4 regions of the Streptomyces sp. NPDC051183 genome follow, and region 3 is predicted to be linked to each of the others. Evidence: riboswitches for the same ligand, from Rfam matches in the RefSeq annotation. Region 3 holds a riboswitch; each other region holds the start of a gene.
What was found. A riboswitch is a leader RNA that binds a small molecule or an ion and turns the genes downstream of it on or off. The one in region 3 is predicted to bind cobalamin.
Positions count from the first base shown of each region.

Region 1: linked by a shared signal. The riboswitch ahead of AB0M99_RS10215 (ribonucleoside-diphosphate reductase subunit alpha) and the one ahead of AB0M99_RS16615 (cobalamin biosynthesis protein) in region 3 are both predicted to bind cobalamin.
Region 2: linked by a shared signal. The riboswitch ahead of AB0M99_RS33595 (energy-coupling factor ABC transporter permease) and the one ahead of AB0M99_RS16615 (cobalamin biosynthesis protein) in region 3 are both predicted to bind cobalamin.
Region 4: linked by a shared signal. The riboswitch ahead of metE (5-methyltetrahydropteroyltriglutamate--homocysteine S-methyltransferase) and the one ahead of AB0M99_RS16615 (cobalamin biosynthesis protein) in region 3 are both predicted to bind cobalamin.

Region 1 covers NZ_JBFBBA010000009.1:37,330-42,006, reverse strand. Annotated here, with positions in the region: gene AB0M99_RS10220 (ribonucleotide-diphosphate reductase subunit beta) at 1-281, opposite strand, end outside; gene AB0M99_RS10215 (ribonucleoside-diphosphate reductase subunit alpha) at 281-2,674, opposite strand; cobalamin riboswitch at 2,817-2,949, opposite strand; gene AB0M99_RS10210 (Uma2 family endonuclease) at 3,061-3,645, shown strand; gene AB0M99_RS10205 (YbdD/YjiX family protein) at 3,709-3,903, opposite strand; gene AB0M99_RS10200 (carbon starvation CstA family protein) at 3,900-4,677, opposite strand, start outside.
Region 2 covers NZ_JBFBBA010000057.1:10,188-14,864, reverse strand. Annotated here, with positions in the region: gene AB0M99_RS33605 (BTAD domain-containing putative transcriptional regulator) at 1-676, shown strand, start outside; gene AB0M99_RS33600 (flavodoxin family protein) at 698-1,411, opposite strand; cobalamin riboswitch at 1,477-1,696, shown strand; gene AB0M99_RS33595 (energy-coupling factor ABC transporter permease) at 1,725-2,417, shown strand; gene AB0M99_RS33590 (energy-coupling factor ABC transporter substrate-binding protein) at 2,429-2,767, shown strand; gene cbiQ (cobalt ECF transporter T component CbiQ) at 2,771-3,520, shown strand; gene AB0M99_RS33580 (ATP-binding cassette domain-containing protein) at 3,517-4,338, shown strand; gene AB0M99_RS33575 (PadR family transcriptional regulator) at 4,368-4,677, shown strand, end outside.
Region 3 covers NZ_JBFBBA010000016.1:110,082-114,758, forward strand. Annotated here, with positions in the region: partial or broken gene AB0M99_RS16610 (cobyric acid synthase) at 20-1,537, opposite strand; gene AB0M99_RS16615 (cobalamin biosynthesis protein) at 1,534-2,523, opposite strand; cobalamin riboswitch at 2,559-2,688, opposite strand; gene AB0M99_RS16620 (hypothetical protein) at 2,803-3,024, opposite strand; gene AB0M99_RS16625 (inorganic phosphate transporter) at 3,053-4,327, opposite strand; gene AB0M99_RS16630 (alpha/beta fold hydrolase) at 4,622-4,677, shown strand, end outside.
Region 4 covers NZ_JBFBBA010000017.1:122,676-127,352, forward strand. Annotated here, with positions in the region: gene aceB (malate synthase A) at 1-843, shown strand, start outside; gene AB0M99_RS17460 (3-hydroxybutyryl-CoA dehydrogenase) at 840-1,724, shown strand; cobalamin riboswitch at 1,902-2,128, shown strand; gene metE (5-methyltetrahydropteroyltriglutamate--homocysteine S-methyltransferase) at 2,297-4,621, shown strand.

The DNA of each region.
Region 1 (4,677 bases), on a different contig from region 3:
GCCTCCGGGGAGTTGATGTGCTTGTACAGGGTCAGCACGAGGTTGTTCGAGACGATCGAGTCGCCCGTCGCGAAGAACGCGACCAGCCGGCCGATCATGTGCTGCTCCGCGGGCGTCAGCTTCGCGAGGTCGGCCACGTCCGAGTGGAGGTCGACCTCCTCGACCGTCCACGTGTTCTTGATCGCGTCCCGGTAGCGCTCGTAGAAGTCCGGGTAGCGCATGGGCCGGAGCGTGAGCTCGAAGCCCGGGTCCAGGAGGTTCTTCTTGTCGGTGGAGCTCATTACTGGCAGGCCTCGCAGGACTCGGGGTTCTCAAGGGAGCAGGCGAGCGCTTCCGCGGCCGCGGCCTCGGCGGCTGCGTCGGCCGGCGGGAGCGCCGCGGGGGTGGCGGCCTGCGCGGCGCGGGCGATCTTCGTCGCCGGGCGCGAGCGCAGGTAGTACGTGGTCTTCAGGCCCTGCTTCCAGGCGTACGCGTACATCGAGGACAGCTTCCCGATGGTCGGCGTCTCCAGGAACAGGTTCAGCGACTGCGACTGGTCGAGGAACGGCGTACGGGCCGCCGCCATGTCGATCAGGCCGCGCTGCGGGATCTCCCACGCCGTGCGGTACAGCTCGCGGACCTCGGCCGGGATCCAGCCGAAGCCCTGCACGGAGCCGCTGGACTCGCGCAGCGCCTCGCGGGTCTGCGCGTCCCAGACGCCGAGCTCCTTCAGCTCCTCCACCAGGTAGCCGTTGACCTGGAGGAACTCACCGCTGAGCGTCTCGCGCTTGAAGAGGTTGGAGACCTGCGGCTCGATGCACTCGTACACGCCGGCGATCGAGGCGATCGTCGCCGTCGGGGCGATGGCGAGAAGCAGCGAGTTGCGCATGCCGGTCTTCGCGACGCGGGCGCGCAGCGCGTCCCAGCGCTCGGGCCAGTTCAGCTCGATGCCCGCGTAGTGGTCCGGGTGCAGGACACCGCGGGCGGTGCGGGTCTGCTCCCAGGCCGGCAGCGGGCCGCTGCGCTCGGCGAGGTCGCAGGAGGCCTCGTACGCGGCGAGCATGATGCGCTCGGAGAGCTTCGTGGACAGCGCCTTCGCCTCGGGGGAGTCGAAGGGCAGCTTCAGCTTGAAGAAGACGTCCTGGAGGCCCATCGCGCCCAGGCCCACCGGGCGCCAGCGGGAGTTGGAGCGGCCGGCCTGCTCGGTCGGGTAGAAGTTGATGTCCACCACGCGGTCGAGGAAGGTCACCGCGGTGCGGACGGTCTCGTCCAGGCGCTCCCAGTCGATCTCGCCGTCCACCACGAAGGCACCCATGTTGACCGAGCCGAGGTTGCAGACGGCCGTCTCGCCGTCGTTGGTGACCTCGATGATCTCGGTGCACAGGTTGGAGGAGTGGACGACCGAGCCCGGCTCGGCGGTCTGGTTCGCCGTGCGGTTGGAGGCGTCCTTGAAGGTCATCCAGCCCTGGCCGGTCTGCGCGAGGGTGCGCATCATCCGGCCGTACAGGTCGCGCGCGGGCATGGTCTTGCGGGCCAGGCCGTCCGCCTCGGCCTTGCGGTAGGCGGCGTCGAACTCGTCGCCCCACAGGTCCACCAGCTCGGGGACATCGGCCGGGGAGAACAGCGACCAGTCGGCGTCGGCGTTCACGCGGCGCATGAACTCGTCCGGCACCCAGTGGGCGAGGTTCAGGTTGTGGGTGCGGCGCTGGTCCTCGCCGGTGTTGTCGCGGAGCTCCAGGAACTCCTCGATGTCCGCGTGCCAGGTCTCCAGGTACACGGCGGCGGCGCCCTTGCGGCGGCCGCCCTGGTTCACGGCGGCGACGGAGGCGTCGAGGGTCTTCAGGAACGGCACGATGCCGTTGGAGTGGCCGTTCGTACCGCGGATCAGCGAACCGCGGGCGCGGATGCGGGAGTACGAGAGACCGATGCCGCCGGCGTGCTTGGAGAGGCGCGCGACCTGGTGGTAGCGGTCGTAGATCGAGTCGAGCTCGTCCAGCGGGGAGTCCAGCAGGTAGCAGGAGGACATCTGCGGGTGCCGGGTGCCGGAGTTGAAGAGCGTGGGGGAGGACGGCAGGTAGTCGAGGCGGCTCATCAGCCGGTAGAGCGAGGCCACTTCCTCGACGGCGCGCAGGCTCTCGTCCTCGGCCAGGCCGCAGGCCACGCGCAGCATGAAGTACTGCGGGGTCTCGATGACCTGGCGGGTGATCGGGTGGCGCAGCAGGTAGCGGCTGTGCAGGGTGCGCAGGCCGAAGAAGCCGAAGCGGTCGTCGGCGCCCTCGGCGAGCGCGTGCTCGACCAGCGCGTCGAGGCGGTTCGCATGGGTGCGTACGAATTCGGCCGTGCGGTCGGCGATCAGGCCCTCGCGGTGGCCGACCTCGACGGAGGCGGAGAAGGGGGTGGCCCCCTGGCTCGCGGCCTCGTCGGCGACGGCGAACGTCAGCAGGCGCGCGGCCAGCCGGGAGTACGCCGGGTCCTCGGAGATCAGACCGGCGGCGGCCTCGGTGGCGAGCCCCCGCAGCTCGGCCTCGTCCGCGGTGGAGCTGCGCCCGCGCAGCGCGGCGGCGGCGACCCGGCCGGGGTCGGTGTCGGGGAGGTCGGCCGTCAGCTCGGTGAGAGTACGCAGCAACGCGGTCCCGGGACCCTCAGCTGCGGGCTGGTCGGACTCGGCGCGCGGCGCGGCAGGCGCGATGGTCACGGGGGGAGCTCTCCCTCGCTCGGCCCGGTCATCGGCGGGGCAGGGCGCGAGCGGGCGCATGCGGGCGTGGCAGGATCGCGTCCCCCGCATGGCGTCCACCGGCCCAACCGCGAGGCCCGGACGTGTCGGCACCCGGTTCGGTCGAGCCGGGCGCGCTGTCGGCAGGTCCTCGGACTTGGTGTCCGGTAGCCGGACACTTCATACCGTTGCGGGACAGTTCCGGATTCGCACCGGATTCCCCTGCGGCGACAGCAGCCATGAGCATACATGTGGGGGCGGCTGCATGCGGTAGCCCCCACATGTTGTGTCGGCTGCGACGTGCCGTCCGTGTGTCGTACCTCTCCGCTATCGTCGGAGACTGCACCGTCGAGGAAGGCGAGCGAGGCATGACCGTGATGACTGACCGGCCCCACATGCTGACCGAGGATTTCGAAGCCGTGGCGCGTATAGCGGCCCGCGAGCGAGTGGGGACGCGGCTGGAATTCATCGACGGGGTTATCAGGAGTAAGGCCATGCCGGACGGCGACCACCAGATGATCATCCAGTGGCTCACCCGGATCTGTATGCAGTACCGGCCGGAACTCTGGCTGCACCCGGGGCAGGGGATCAAGGCGCAGGAGTACCGCGCAGGCCGGGCGATTCCGGACGCGGCGCTGGCACCCTCCGGAGCGTTCGTCGGACAAGGCGACTGGGTCGAGCCAGGGCCGATCCTCATGGCCGTCGAGGTGACATCGTGGGACTCCGATACCCGTCGGCGGGACCACGTCGAGAAGCCTCGTGCCTACGCGGAGACCGGCATCCCCGTGTACCTGCTGATCGACCGGGCCAAGTGCGAGGTCTCCGTCTACAGCCAGCCCAACGGGCAGCGGTACGAGAGCACCCACGTCGTGGCATACGGCAAGGACGTCGAGCTCCCCGACCCCGTCGGCATCACCTTGCAGACCGAGGTCCTCAAGGACTGGGTGCGCTGATCAGGCCGAAGGGCCCCGCCGTCCCGATGCGGGACGGCGGGGCCTTCGTGCACCCAAGTGGGCTCAGCAGCAGCGGAACCCCTCGCGGGGGTCGGCCTCGCGGGCGTCCGTACGGGCGCGTTCGAAGGCCCGGCGGGTCATCGGCCGGGCCTGCGGGTCGTGGGAGCGGGCGTGGGCCGCGTAGCGGTCGTAGGCGGCCTCGCCCGAGAACTCCCGTACGTAGTACCGGACCCTCGCGAGCACGCTGCGCAGGCTCATGACGCCGCCGGCTCCTTGACCCGGCCGCCGCCCGAGTCGAGCCCGGCGGCGGCGAGCTCCGCCCGCTCCTCGGCGGTGGGGATCAGGCCGGCCGGGGCGACGATCTTCGACTCCGTCCACGGGACCTCGGAGAGCGCGACCGCGCCGGGGTTGCGGACGGCGGCCAGGCAGGTGCGGGCGGCGTCCAGCAGCACGATGACGATCAGGACCGCGAAGAGCACCGACAGGACCCCGTCCACGGTGGCGTTGGTGACCACGGTGTGCATCTCGTCCATGTTCTTGGCGGGCTTGAGGACCTTGCCCGCGTCGATGGCGTCCTGGTACTGGTCGCGCCGGGCGAAGAAGCCGACAGCCACGTCCGAGGAGAAGATCTTCTGCCAGCTCGCGGTGAGCGTGACGGCCACGTCCCAGGCCAGCGGCACACCCGTCACCCAGGCCCACTTGAGCCTGCCGGACTTGACCAGCAGCGTGGTGCAGACGGCCAGCGCGACCGCCGCGAGGAGCTGGTTCGCGATGCCGAACAGCGGGAAGAGCTGGTTGATGCCGCCCAGCGGGTCCTTGACGCCGACCCACAGGAAGTAGCCCCAGCCGCCGACGACGATCGCGCTCGCGAACCAGACGCCGGGCTTCCAGCTGACGTCCTTGAAGGACTTGTGGACGTTGCCGAGGGTGTCCTGGAGCATGAACCGGCCGACGCGGGTGCCGGCGTCCACGGTGGTCAGGATGAAGAGGGCCTCGAACATGATGGCGAAGTGGTACCAGAACGCCTTCAGC
Region 2 (4,677 bases), on a different contig from region 3:
GGCGCTGTTCGAGGAGCTCGGGGACGCGCACGGGGCGGCGTACGCGGGCTGGCTGCTCTCCTACCTCGACCGGGTCCAGGGCCGGCTCGCCGAGGCGGAGCGGCGCTGCCGGCGCATCGCCCCGGTCTTCGAGGCGGCCGGCGACCACTACGGCCACGCCCACGCGCTGCGCGGCATCGGCCAGGTGCTGTTCGCGCGCGGCGAGACCGGCCGCGCACTGCCGGTGCTGCGCGAGGCGCTGGCGGTCGCCGGGGCGGGCGGCGCGGCCTGGCCCCGGATGTGCATGCTGCGCTGGGTCGCCGATGCCCAGCGCGTGCTGGGGCGGCTCGCCGAGGCGGAGGCGGGTTTCGGCGAGATCCTGGCCTTCACCGTCGGCTCGGGCGACCTGGCGGGCCAGAGCGCGGCCCGCATCGGGCTCGGCCGGATCGCCCTGGCGCGCTCGGACACGGCCGCGGCGCTGCACCACTTGTGGGAGGCCGACGGGCTGGGCCGCCGCTCGGGGCAGAGCCTGGTGCGGGCCCTGGCCGTGCCGCCGCTGGCCCGCGCGCTGCTGACTTCGGGGGACGCGGCGGGGGCCCGGGCTCTGCTGGAGGAGGCGCTGGCTAGCTGCCGCCGGATGGATGCCCGGCCCCTGCTGGCGCAGTTGGAGTCGGCCCTGGCGGAGGTGCCCGCGTAGGGCCGCGGCGCGGCGGGCGGCTCAGCGGTGCTCGGGGTTGGGGAAGTCGAAGCGGCAGCCCGCGTCCCACTCGGAGCGCTGGTTGCCGTGCGCCGGCATGCCGCCGGCCCGTTTGAGGAGGGCGGCCAGGTGCATCAGGTTCCACGACATGAAGGCGGTGTTCCGGTTGGTGAAGTCGTTCTCCGGGCCGCCCGATCCGGGGTCGAGGTACGAGGGTCCGGGCCCGGCCTCGCCGATCCAGCCGGCGTCGGCCTGCGGGGGGATCGCGTAGCCGAGGTGCTGGAGGCTGTAGAGGATGTTCATGGCGCAGTGCTTGACGCCGTCCTCGTTCCCGGTGATCAGCGCCCCGCCGACGCGCCCGTAGTACGCGTACTGGCCCCGCTCGTTCAGGATCGAGGAGCAGGCGTAGAGCCGCTCGATCACCTGCTTCATCACGGAGCTGTTGTCGCCGAGCCAGATCGGGCCGCAGAGCACGAGGATGTCGGCGTCCATGATCTGGCTGTACAGGACCGGCCACTGGTCGCTCTCCCAGCCGTGCTCGGTCATGTCCGGCCAGACACCGGTGGCGATGTCGTGGTCCACGGCGCGGATCAGCGAGGTCCGTACGCCGGCCGCCGCCATGACGGCGCGGCTCCTGTCGATCAGGCCCTCGGTGTTGCTGGTCTCGGGCGAGCGTTTGAGGGTGCAGTTCACGTAGACGGCGGTCAGGTCCGAGTAGTCGAAGTCAGCGGCCATTCCCCCACCCTCCCCGGCGCCGCGCGGGCCCGCCACCGGACCGCGGCCGTACGAATCGGTGCAAGTTGTTAGCGGTCCGTCCGGGCGACTAGGGTCAGCGGGCCTTGGTGTTCGGGAAGCCGGTGGAAAACCGGCGCGGCCCTCGCCACTGTGAACGGGAAGTCCGGCTCCACTCCTGCGGGAAAGCCACTGGGCTGTGCGGGAGGTTCCGCGCCGCCCGGGAAGGCGGAGACAGGGCATCAGCACCCGTGAGCCAGGAGACCGGCCGGGGCGCGTTGTCCATCCACGAGGTGCTGGAGAGGTCTCCCTACTCATGCATATAGCCGAGGGGTTCCTGCCCCCTTTGCACGCGGTCGCCTGGGGCGCCGCGTCCGCCCCCTTCGTCGTGCACGGCGTCCGGGCCCTCACCCGTGAGGTGAAGGCGAACCCCGAGAGCACGCTGCTGCTCGGGGCGTCCGGAGCGTTCACCTTCGTCCTTTCCGCCCTGAAGATCCCTTCGGTGACGGGTAGTTGCTCCCACCCCACCGGGACCGGGCTCGGAGCGATCCTGTTCCGGCCGCCGATCATGGCCGTGCTCGGCACGATCACCCTGCTGTTCCAGGCGCTCCTGCTGGCGCACGGCGGGCTGACCACGCTCGGCGCCAACGTCTTCTCCATGGCCGTCGCGGGCCCCTGGGCGGGCTACGGGGTCTACCGGCTGCTGCGCCGCTTCGACCTCCCGCTGATGGTGACCGTCTTCTTCGGAGCCTTCTTCGCCGACCTGGTCACCTACTGCGTCACCAGCGTGCAGCTGGCGCTGGCCTTCCCGGACCCGGGCACGGGCTTCCCCGGCGCGCTCGCGAAGTTCGGCGGGATCTTCGCGGTCACCCAGATCCCGCTCGCGGTGAGCGAGGGCCTGCTGACCGTCCTCGTGATGCGGCTGCTCATGCAGTCCAGCAAGTCGGACCTGGTCCGCCTGGGCGTCGCGAAGCTCACCCGGGACAAGCAGCAGGAGGCGGCGGCCTGATGGGCATCAAGATGAACAAGAACACGAAGGTCAACGCCCTGCTGCTGCTCCTGGTGGCGGCGCTCGCCGTGCTCCCGCTCGCGCTGGGGCTGGGCGAGGGCAAGGAGGAGCCGTTCGCGGGTGCCGACGCGCAGGCGGAAGCGGCCATCACCGAGCTCAAGCCGGACTACGAGCCGTGGTTCTCCCCCCTGTACGAGCCCCCGTCCGGGGAAGTCGAGTCGGCGCTGTTCGCGTTGCAGGCCGCCATCGGAGCGGGAGTTCTCGCGTACTACTTCGGCGTGCGCAAGGGCCGCCGCCAGGGTGAGGCCGCCGCGCGCGAGGCCGCCGCCGAAGCCGCCCCGGAGTCCTAGGCGGTGCTGCCCATCGACGTAGCGGCCCACAGCAGCCGCTGGCGCTGCCGCCACCCGCTGGAGAAGGCCCTGCTGGGCCTCGGGCTGACGGTCACCGCCGTGTCCCTCCCGCCCTGGCCCGGCGGGCCGCTGGTCGGCGCGGCGACCCTCGCCCTGCTGCTCGGCCCCGCCGGGGTGGGGGGACGGCAGCTGTGGCGCGCCTTCCGGATCCCGCTCGGCTTCTGCTTCACCGGGGCGCTGCCGCTGCTGTTCGCCGTCGGCGGTCCGGCCGGGCCGCTCTCGCTCGCCCCCGACGGGCCGCGCCATGCGGCGGAGCTGCTGCTGCGCACCTCGGCCGCCTCGCTGGGCGTGCTGCTGTTCGCCTTCACCACCCCGGTCTCGGACGTGCTGCCGCGGCTGGTGCGGGCGGGGGTGCCGGCCCCGGTGGTGGACGTGGCCCTGGTCATGTACCGGATCGGGTTCCTGCTCCTGGACTCGATGGCCCAGGTCCGCCGGGCCCAGGCGGCCCGGCTCGGGCACACCGGCCGGGCCGCGGTGTGGCGGTCCCTGGCGGGGCTCGCCGCGACCTCGTTCGTACGGGCCTTCGACCGCGCGGCCCGGCTCCAGGTGGGGCTGGCCGGGCGCGGCTACGACGGCGCGCTGCGGGTCCTCGTACCGGAGGCGGCGCTGTCGTGGCGGTTCCTGGCGGGGACCGCGGCCCTGCTGGCCGCACTGATCACCCTGACTCTCCTGCTGAAGGGGCTTTACCTGTGAGGCCGTTGGTGGAACTGGTGGGCGCGGGCTACGCGTACGAGGACGGCCCGGCCGTGCTGTCCGGCGTGGACTTCGGCATCGCGCAGGGGCGGGCACTGGTCCTGCTGGGCCGCAACGGCAGCGGGAAGACCACGCTGATGCGGCTGCTGAGCGGGGGCCTGCGCCCCGGTACGGGCACGCTGCGGCTCGACGGCGCGGAGGTCGGCCACGACCGCAAGGGCCTGACGCGCCTGCGCACGGCGGTCCAGCTGGTGGTCCAGGACCCGGACGACCAGCTCTTCGCCGCCTCGGTGGAGCAGGACGTGTCCTTCGGCCCGATGAACATGGGCCTGGCGCCGCAGGAGGTACGGGCCCGCGTGGACTCGGCGCTGGCGGCCCTGGACATCACGGCCCTGCGCGACCGCCCGACGCACCTGCTCTCGTACGGGCAGCGCAAGCGCGCGGCCATCGCGGGCGCGGTGGCGATGGCTCCGCGCGTGCTGATCCTGGACGAGCCGACGGCGGGCCTGGACCCGGACGGGCAGGAGCGGCTGCTGGACGCCCTGGCGGGCCTGCGTGCGCAGGGCACCACGGTGGTCATGGCAACGCACGACGTGGACCTGGCGGTCCGCTGGGCCGACGACGCGGCGGTCCTGACCCCGTCGGGCATCCGCTTCGGCCCGGCGGGGACCCTCCTGTCGGACCCCGCCCTGCTGGCCTCGGCGGGCCTGCGCCAGGCCTGGTCCCCGGCGGTGACGGCCTTCCTGCGCGCCCACGGTCTGCTGCCCGAGGCGGCCCCGGGCCCCCGCACTCCGGAGGCCCTCGCGGCCTTGCGCTGACGCGGGCGCCGCAAACCTAGGATGGCCGCATGTCGCTGCCGCACGCCATCCTCACCGCCCTGCTGGAGAAGCCCTCGTCGGGGCTGGAGCTGACCCGGCGGTTCGACAAGTCGATCGCGTACTTCTGGTCGGCCACGCACCAGCAGATCTACCGCGAGCTCGGCCGGCTGGAGGAGGCCGGGCTGATCCGCGCGCTGCCGAGCGAGGTGCCCGTACGGGGGCAGAAGAAGGAGTACGAGGTCCTCCCCGACGGCAGCGCGGAGCTGGCCCGGTGGGTCGGCGAGAGCCAGGACCCGAAGCCGATGCGCGACCCGCTGCTGCTGCGGATCCGCGCGGCGG
Region 3 (4,677 bases):
CGCAGGGCCGCGGCCGTCACGGCGCGCCCGGGGGCAGGAAGGGGAGCCCGGCGGGCGCGCCCGACTCGATCAGCCCCAGCAGCGCAGCGGTGTCGGCGTGCTCCTCGATCAGGTCGCCCAGCAGGTCCAGCTGTTCCTCTCGCAGCGCCGCGAAGGACGTGTCCGGCGCGGGGACGAACCGCCGCCCGGCGGCCGAGGCCACCTCGCGCAGGAACGCCCGGCGGAAGCCGTCCGACTCCAGCGAGCCGTGCCAGTGGGTGCCCCAGACCGCGCCGACCCGGCACCCGTCCAGGAAGGGGGTCCCGCCGAGGACTTCCGCCACGCCGTGGTGGATCTCGTACCCCTCGACCGGCTCGCCGAGCGCCGAACCCACCGGCCGCGCGAGGGTCTTCTCCCGCTCGAAGCGGATGCGTACGGGCAGCAGGCCGAGGCCGTCCACGTCCCCCGCCCGGGATTCGACCTCGTCGGAGATCCGCTCGCCCAGCACCTGGAACCCGCCGCAGATCCCGAGCACCGGCCGGCCCTCCGCGGCCCGCCGGACCAGCGCGTCGGCCAGGCCCCGCTCGCGCAGCCAGGCCAGGGCCTTGACCGTGCCCCGGGTGCCGGGCACGACGACCAGGTCCGCGTCGGCCAGCTCCTCCGCCCGGTCCACGAACCGCACCACGACCCCCGGCTCCGCCGCGAGCGCGTCGACGTCCGTGAAGTTCGACATCAGCGGCACCGCGCACACCGCGACCCGCAGCACGTCCTCGCCGACCGGCGGGGCGACCACGGACTCCCGTACCGCGCCGCGCAGCGAGACCCGCAGCCCGTCCTCCTCGTCGATGCCCAGTCCGTGCTGGAAGGGCAGCACCCCGTACGTCCCCCGCCCGGTGAGCCCGCGCAGCATCTCCATGCCGGGCTCCAGCAGGGAGACGTCGCCGCGGAACTTGTTCACCATGTACCCGGCGATCAGCGACTGGTCCTCGGGCGAGAGCAGCGCCGTCGTCCCGAAGAAGGACGCGAAGACCCCGCCCCGGTCGATGTCCCCGACCACGACGACCGGGAACCGCGCGGCCCGCGCGATGCCCATGTTCACGATGTCGGTCCGGCGCAGGTTGATCTCGGCCGGACTCCCCGCCCCCTCGCAGATCACGGCGTCATACGTGCCCCGCAGCTGCTCCAGGCAGTCCGTGACGATGCCGAGCAACTGCTCCTGCCGCCCGCCGTGGTAGCCGCGGGCGCTCATCTCGCCCACCGGCTTGCCCAGCAGCACCACCTGGCTGCTGCGGTCGCTGCCGGGCTTGAGCAGCACCGGGTTCATCAGCGCGGTCGGCTCCACGCGCGCGGCCTGCGCCTGCATCGCCTGCGCTCGCCCGATCTCGGCGCCCTCGCGGGTCACGAAGGAGTTCAGCGACATGTTCTGCGCCTTGAACGGGGCCACCTTCACGCCCTGCCGGGCCAGCCAGCGGCAGATGCCCGCCGTGACCACGCTCTTGCCCGCGTCCGATGTCGTACCGGCGACGAGCAGTCCGCCGCCGCGCTTCGCGCCGCTCATGCGCGCCGCCCCTTCCTCGTCCTGCGGGAGACCCCGGAGCCCAGGGAGACCCGGGCCACCAGCAGCCGGGCCGATACGCAGGCGCCCAGCGCCAGCCACGTCACCTGCCGCGACAGCCGTACCGCCCGCTCGATGTCCGCGACCTCCACCGGCCGCCCCTGCGCGCCGTTCAGGACGGCCCGGTGCTCGACCCGGCCGCCGTACGCGAGGGTGCCGCCGAGGCGTACGCCGAGCGCACCGGCGAACGAGGCCTCCACGGGCCCGGCGTTCGGGCTCGGATGGGCGGCGGCGTCGGCGCGCCAGGCCCGTACGGCCCCCCGCCGGTCGGGACCGGCCAGTACGGCGGCGAGCGCGGTCAGCCGGGCGCCCGGCCAGCCCGCGACGTCGTCCAGCCGGGCCGAGGCCCAGCCGTAGCGCAGGTAGCGGGGGGACTTGTGGCCGACCATCGCGTCCAGGGTGTTCACGGCGCGGAAGGCCAGCAGCCCGGGGACGCCGGCGACGGCTCCCCAGACCAGGGCCCCGACCACCGCGTCGGAGGTGTTCTCGGCGACCGACTCCACGACGGCGCGGGCCATCTGCTGCTCGTCGAGGGAGTGCGGGTCGCGCCCGCACAGGTGCGGCAGCCGCTCCCGGGCCACCTCTGCGTCCCCGGCGGCGAGCGCGCCGCCGATGGCGCGGGCCTCCCGGCCCAGCGAGGTGCCGCCCACGACGGCCCAGGTGGCGGCGGCGGTCAGAGCGATACGGGCGGCCGCGGGCCGGGAGCGCACGGCCCGTGCGCCCAGCGCGCCGACAACGGCCGCGCCCCCGGCGCACACCAGGGTGTGCAGGACGCCCCGGGCGCGGTCGTCGCGCCACAGGGCACGCTCGACGGCGGCGGCGGTCCGTCCGAAGGCGGCCACGGGGTGCCCGCGGCGAGGATCACCGAGGATCCGGTCGCCGATCAGGCCGGCCGTGGCGCCGTACGCGAAAACGCGATCGGCACGCATGGTGGCAGGTATGTCCTCACTCAGGGTCCGCGCCCTGGTTCGACGTGACCGGCGGCGAGAGTTCCTGGCTCCCGGATCCGCTCGGCAGAGCGTCCGGTGACAGTGGCGGGACCGCGCCGGATTCGCACCGGACTTCCTCTCCATGCCGCCGTATTGGCTCGGGCAGTCCACCACGCACCGCGAACGCCCGTCAACTCGCCGTTGACCTGCGACGGCGTACGCGAAAGCTCCCTCCGGGAGAAACCCGGAGGGAGCCCTGACGCGTGGTGTGCGAGTGCCTCAGCTGACGATCAGGTAGATGGCGTAGGTCACGGCCGCCGCGCACAGCGCGAAGCAGGCGTACGCGCCGCTGCGGGCCAGGGTGGCGGCGCCGCCCTGCTCGGTGGCGGCCTCGTGCTTGGAGAGGCCCACGAGGCCCAGGGTGAAGAGGGCCACGAGCGCGACGGTGGCGGAGAGGCTGACCCCGAAGACGGAGCCGAGTGCTGCCCAGTCGATCTTCATACTGCCGTTTCCTCTGTCGTTCTCGGGGTCAGACCGCGGCGGCCGGAGCCGCAGGGGTCGCCGGGGTGGCCGTCGTGGCCGGGATGGTGGCCTTGAGGGCGTCGTCCGTCACCGCGGCGGTCGTGCCCGCGGTCGGCGGGACGGCGACGGCGGCCATGGCGGTGGTGACCACACCGGGCTGCTCGGCTTCGGCGCCGGCCGGCGCCACGTCGTTGACGTTGTTGTGGTCGACGACCTGGCGGCGGGAGATGACCCAGATGGCGATGCACGAGGCGACCAGGAAGACCGCCACGCCGGCGACGCCGACGTCACCGGTGCGCATGACCAGCTCGGCGCCGGAGGCGACGAGGGCGGCGGCCGGCAGGGTCAGGCCCCACGCGATGAACATGCGGGTGGCGGTGGACCAGCGGACCACACCGCCCTTGCGGCCCAGGCCCGCACCCATGACCGCGCCGGAGCAGGCGTGGGTGGTGGAGAGGGAGAAGCCGAGGCTGGAGGAGGCCAGGATGACGCTGGCGGCCGAGGTCTGGGCGGCGAAGCCCTGCTGCGGCTGCAGGTCGGTCAGGCCGCTGCCCATGGTGCGGATGATGCGCCAGCCGCCGAGGTAGGTGCCCATCGCGATGGCCAGGCCGGCGGAGACGATGACCCAGACCGGCGGGTTGGACCCGGGGGCGAGCGCACCGCCGGCGACCAGCGCCAGGGTGATGATGCCCATCGTCTTCTGCGCGTCGTTGGTGCCGTGCGCGAGGGAGACGAGACCGGCCGAGGCGATCTGACCGGCGCGGTAGCCCTTGGTGGAGGTCTTCTCGCCGACCTTGTTGCCGAGCTTGTAGGTGAGCTTGGCGGCCAGCATCGCGGCGATGCCGGCGACCAGGGGCGCGGCGATCGCGGGGATGAGCACCTTGGTGACGACGACGCTGCCGTTGACGGCGTCCAGGCCGGCGGAGGCGACCGCGGCGCCGATCAGGCCGCCCATCAGGGCGTGGGAGGAGCTGGAGGGGAGCCCGACGAGCCAGGTGACGAGGTTCCAGAGGATCGCGCCGACCAGGGCCGCGAAGATCACTTCTGGCTGAATGCCCTCTTCGTTGACCAGGCCCTTGGAGATCGTCTTGGCGACCTCCACGGACATGAACGCGCCGACGAGGTTCAGGACGGCGGACATGGCCACCGCAGTCTTGGGCTTGAGGGCGCCGGTCGAGATGGTGGTGGCCATCGCGTTGGCCGTGTCGTGAAAACCGTTCGTGAAGTCGAACACGAGAGCGGTGATGATCACGATCCCGAGGAGAAGCGTTATGTGCTCCATTTACCCAGGCTTCTGTTTGACGTCAGTGGCTCGTGGACCGTAAGCAACCTGGATGAACGGAAGGTGAACTGAGACGGGCGAAGCGGTGTCTCGCCCCGGCATGCCATCGGGACGTTTGTCCCGCTACAGCGGTAGATATATCGATTGACGCACGTCAGAGCCGGGTGAACGGAACCCCTCGCGGGAGACCTCCGGCACCCCGGACCCCCCGAGCGGTCCCCCGGAAGAGATCCAGATCACCCTCCGCCGGCCCGCCCGGTGGCCCGCCGGGGCCCCCGCACCGACACTGGAGCGGTGCGCACCGCTACGGCGACGGCAGCGGCCGTCACGACGACCATCCTGGGTGCCGG
Region 4 (4,677 bases), on a different contig from region 3:
GCCTTCGAGATGGAGGAGATCCTCCACGAGCTGCGCGACCACAGCGCGGGCCTGAACGCCGGCCGCTGGGACTACCTCTTCAGCCTGATCAAGAACTTCGGCCACCGCACCGACTTCCAGCTCCCGGACCGGGCCGCGGTCACCATGACCGCCCCCTTCATGCGGGCCTACACGGAGCTCCTCGTACGGACCTGCCACCGGCGCGGGGCCCACGCCATCGGCGGGATGGCCGCCCACGTCCCGAGCCGGGACGCGGAGGCCAACACCGCGGCCCTGGCGAAGGTACGGCTCGACAAGGAGCGGGAGGCCGAGGACGGCTTCGACGGCTCCTGGGTCGCACACCCCGGGCTCGTCCCCGTCTGCCGGGAGGTCTTCGGCAACGTCCTGGGGGACCGGCCCCACCAGCTGGAGCGGACCCGCGAGGACGTCGAGGTGGCCGCCGCCGACCTGCTGTCCGTCCGCCGGATCGCCGCCCCGCCGAGCTCCGAGGGCATCCGCTCCAACGTGGCCGTTGCCCTGCGCTACTTCGACGCATGGCTGCGCGGCAGCGGCGCCGTCGCGCTGAACGGCCTCATGGAGGACGCCGCGACCGCGGAGATCGCCCGCGTCCAGATCTGGCAGTGGCTCCGCCACGACCGGGTGGACCGGGGCACGGTCATCGACCTCCTCGACGCCGAATGCGCCGCCCTGGAAGCCGAGGACCCCGAGGCACTCGTCCTCGAAGCGCGCGAGGTCTTCGTGGACACGGCACTGTCGGGCCGACTCCCCGCCTTCTTCACGCCCGAGGCCTACACCCGCCACCTCGTCCGCAGCGCCGCCCTCACCGCGCAGGTGAACGCGTGAACGCCGCGGTACGGCCGAGCCCGATCCGGCGCGTCGGCATCGTCGGCGGGGGCCGGATGGGCGCCGGCATCGCCGAGGTGTGCGCCCGGGCCGGTCTGGACACCGTCGTCGCCGAGTCGGACGCCGCGGCCGCTCTCGCCGCCCGGGAGCGGATCGCCGTCTCCCTGGAGCGCGCCGTCCAGCGGGGCAAGCTGGACCGCCTCTCCGCGGAGGACGCGCTGGCCCGACTGCTGTTCACGGGGGACCTGGAGGATCTCGCCGACCGCCAGCTGGTCGTCGAGGCGGTCACCGAGAACCCCGACGTCAAGACCGAGATCTTCACCGCCCTCGACAAGATCGTCGCGGACCCCGGTGCGGTCCTCGCCACGAACACCTCCGCGATCCCCATCATGCGCCTGGGCATGGCGACCGGACGCGCCGACAGGGTGGTGGGCCTGCACTTCTTCAACCCCGTGCCCGTACTGCCGCTCGTCGAGGTCGTGTCCTCCCTCCACACCTCGGCGGACACCCTCGCCGCCGTGGAGGCCTTCGCAGGGGAAACCCTGGGCAAGACCACGGTCCGCTCCCGGGACCGGGCCGGATTCGTCGTCAACGCCCTGCTGATCCCCTACCTGCTGTCGGCCGTCCGGATGGCCGAATCCGGCTTCGCCAGTGCCGAAGACGTCGACGCCGGCATGGAACTGGGCTGTGCCCACCCGATGGGTCCGCTCAAGCTCGCCGACCTCATCGGCCTGGACACGGTCGCGGCCATCGCGGAATCCCTCTACGAGGAGTTCAAGGAACCGCTCTACGCCCCGCCCCCGCTGCTCCAGCGGATGGTGCAGGCCGGGCTCCTCGGCCGCAAGAGCGGCCGCGGGTTCCACACGTACGGCCGGGGCTGAGGGGCCCCGGCAGGTCTCCGGGCCGAGGGTGCCCGGAGGTGCGCGGGAACGGTGGGGTACGGCGAGTGGTGTCGCCGTACCCCACCGCACGTGCGTGCGCGCCGCGTTGACGCCCCTCCCGCCGGGAACCGGGAACCGGGACACGGGGCCGGGGACGGGGACCGCGGGACATCCCTTAAGGTGGCCGATGCAGCTGGTTCGCCCCGTCCGCCAGGCGGGATGCGTCGTAAGAGGGAACCCGGTGGGAATCCGGGACTGCCCCGCAGCGGTGAGCGGGAACGACCGCCGTCATACGCACTGGGACCGGACAACGGTCCTGGGAAGCGACGGCCAGTAGGTGCCCGCCGGGAGACCGGCAGGCGTGCCCGCGAGTCCGAAGACCTGCCCGTTGCCCGCACGCGGACGTATTCCGCGGGCGGATATCCCGGTGACCTCGTGGGCGGGTCGGCGTACACAGCGAGCGGCACGTGCGGTGTTTCCTCCCGCGGCGTGGTCCGCACGTTCTGTCGTCCCTTCGCGTCCGCGTCCCGTCGTCCGGGATGTTCTGGACACATCTCGCGAAGGAGAGTTCCGTGACAGCGAAGCCCGCAGCCGCGGCAGCACGAGCCACCGTGTACGGCTACCCCCGCCAGGGTCAGAACCGCGAACTGAAGAAAGCGATCGAGGGCTACTGGAAGGGCCGGGTCACCGCAGACGCCCTCCGGGAGACCGCGGCCGGACTGCGCCGTTCCCACTGGCAGCAGCTGGCCGACGCCGGCATCAGCGAGGTCCCGACCGGCGACTTCTCGTACTACGACCACGTACTGGACACCAGTGTCATGGTCGGCGCAGTCCCCGGGCGGCACCGCACGGCCGTGGCCGCCGACGCGCTCGACGGCTACTTCGCGATGGCGCGCGGCACCCAGGACGTGGCCCCGCTGGAGATGACCAAGTGGTTCGACACCAACTACCACTACCTGGTCCCCGAGCTCGGCCCCGACACCGTCTTCACCGCCGACCCGGCCAAGCAGGTCGCCGAGCTGGAGGAGGCCCTCGCGCTCGGCCACACCGCCCGCCCGGTGCTCGTCGGCCCGATCACGTACCTGCTGCTGGCCAAGCCGGCCCCCGGCGTGGCAGCGGACTTCGAGCCGCTGGCGCTGCTGGACCGGCTGCTCCCCGTCTACGCCGAGGTCCTCGCAGCCCTGCGGGCCGCCGGGGCGCAGTGGGTCCAGCTCGACGAGCCCGCCCTGGTGCAGGACCGCACCCCGGCCGAGCTGAAGGCCGCCGCCCGCGCCTACCGCGACCTCGGCGCCCTGACCGACCGCCCCGAGCTGCTCGTCGCCTCGTACTTCGGCCGGCTCGGCCAGGCCCTCCAGGTGCTCGCCGCCTCCCCCGTCGAGGGCCTGGCGCTCGACTTCACCGAGGCGGGCAGCGCCAACCTGGAGGACCTCGCGGCGGTCGGCGGGCTGCCGGGCAAGCGGCTGGTGGCCGGTGTCGTCAACGGCCGCAACATCTGGATCAACGACTTCGAGAAGTCGCTGGCCACCCTCGGCACGCTCCTGGGCCTCGCCGACCGGGTGGACGTCGCCGCCTCCTGCTCCCTGCTGCACGTCCCGCTCGACGCCTCCGCCGAGCGCGACATCGATCCGCAGGTCCGCCGCTGGCTCGCCTTCGCCCGGCAGAAGACCCGGGAGGTCTCCGTCCTGGCCCGAGGGCTCACCGGAGGCACGGACTCCATCGCACCCGAACTCGCCGCGAACCGGGCCGACCTGGCCTCCCGCGCCGCATCGGCCATCACCCACGACCGGGCCGTCCGGGCCCGCACCGCGGCCGTCACCGACGCCGACGGCCGCCGCTCCCAGCCGTACGCCGACCGGGCAGCCGCCCAGCGGGCGCACCTGGGCCTGCCGCTGCTGCCGACCACGACCATCGGGTCCTTCCCGCAGACCGACGAACTGCGCGCGGCCCGCGCCGACCTGCGCGCCGGGCGCATCGGCACGGCGGGCTACGAGGCACGCATCAAGCGCGAGATCGAGGAAGTGGTCTCCTTCCAGGAGAAGACCGGCATCGACGTCCTCGTCCACGGGGAGCCCGAACGCAACGACATGGTGCAGTACTTCGCCGAGCGGCTCACGGGCTACCTGGCCACCCAGCACGGCTGGGTCCAGTCCTATGGCACCCGCTACGTCCGCCCGCCGGTCCTGGCAGGGGACATCTCCCGCCCCGAGCCGATGACCGTCCGCTGGACCTCCTACGCCCAGTCCCTGACGGCCAAGCCGGTCAAGGGCATGCTGACCGGCCCCGTCACCATGCTGGCCTGGTCCTTCGTACGAGACGACCAGCCGCTCGGCGAGACCGCCCGCCAGGTGGCGCTCGCCCTGCGCGACGAGGTGGGAGACCTGGAGGCGGCCGGCACTCCGGTGATCCAGGTCGACGAACCGGCCCTGCGCGAGACGCTGCCGCTGCGCGCCGCCGACCACGAGCAGTACCTGGCGTGGGCCACCGAGTCCTTCAGGCTCACCACCAGCGGGGTCCGGCCGGACACCCAGATCCACACGCACATGTGCTACGCCGAGTTCGGCGACATCGTCCAGGCCATCGACGACCTCGACGCCGACGTCATCAGCCTGGAAGCCGCCCGCTCGCACATGCAGGTCGCCCGCGAACTCGCCGCCCACGGCTACCCGCGCGAGGCGGGCCCCGGCGTCTGGGACATCCACTCCCCGCGCGTCCCCAGCGCCGAGGAGGCGGCCGGTCTGCTGCGCACCGGCCTGGAAGCCATCCCGGCCGAGCGGCTGTGGGTCAACCCCGACTGCGGACTGAAGACCCGTGGTTGGGCCGAGACCCGTGCCTCCCTGGAGAACCTCGTCGCCGCCGCCCGCGAGGTCCGCTCCGCTCTCGCGGCCGACAACGCCTGACCCCCGAAACGGGTCCGGGGCCGGACACCCATGGGTGTCCGGCCCCGGACCGGCTG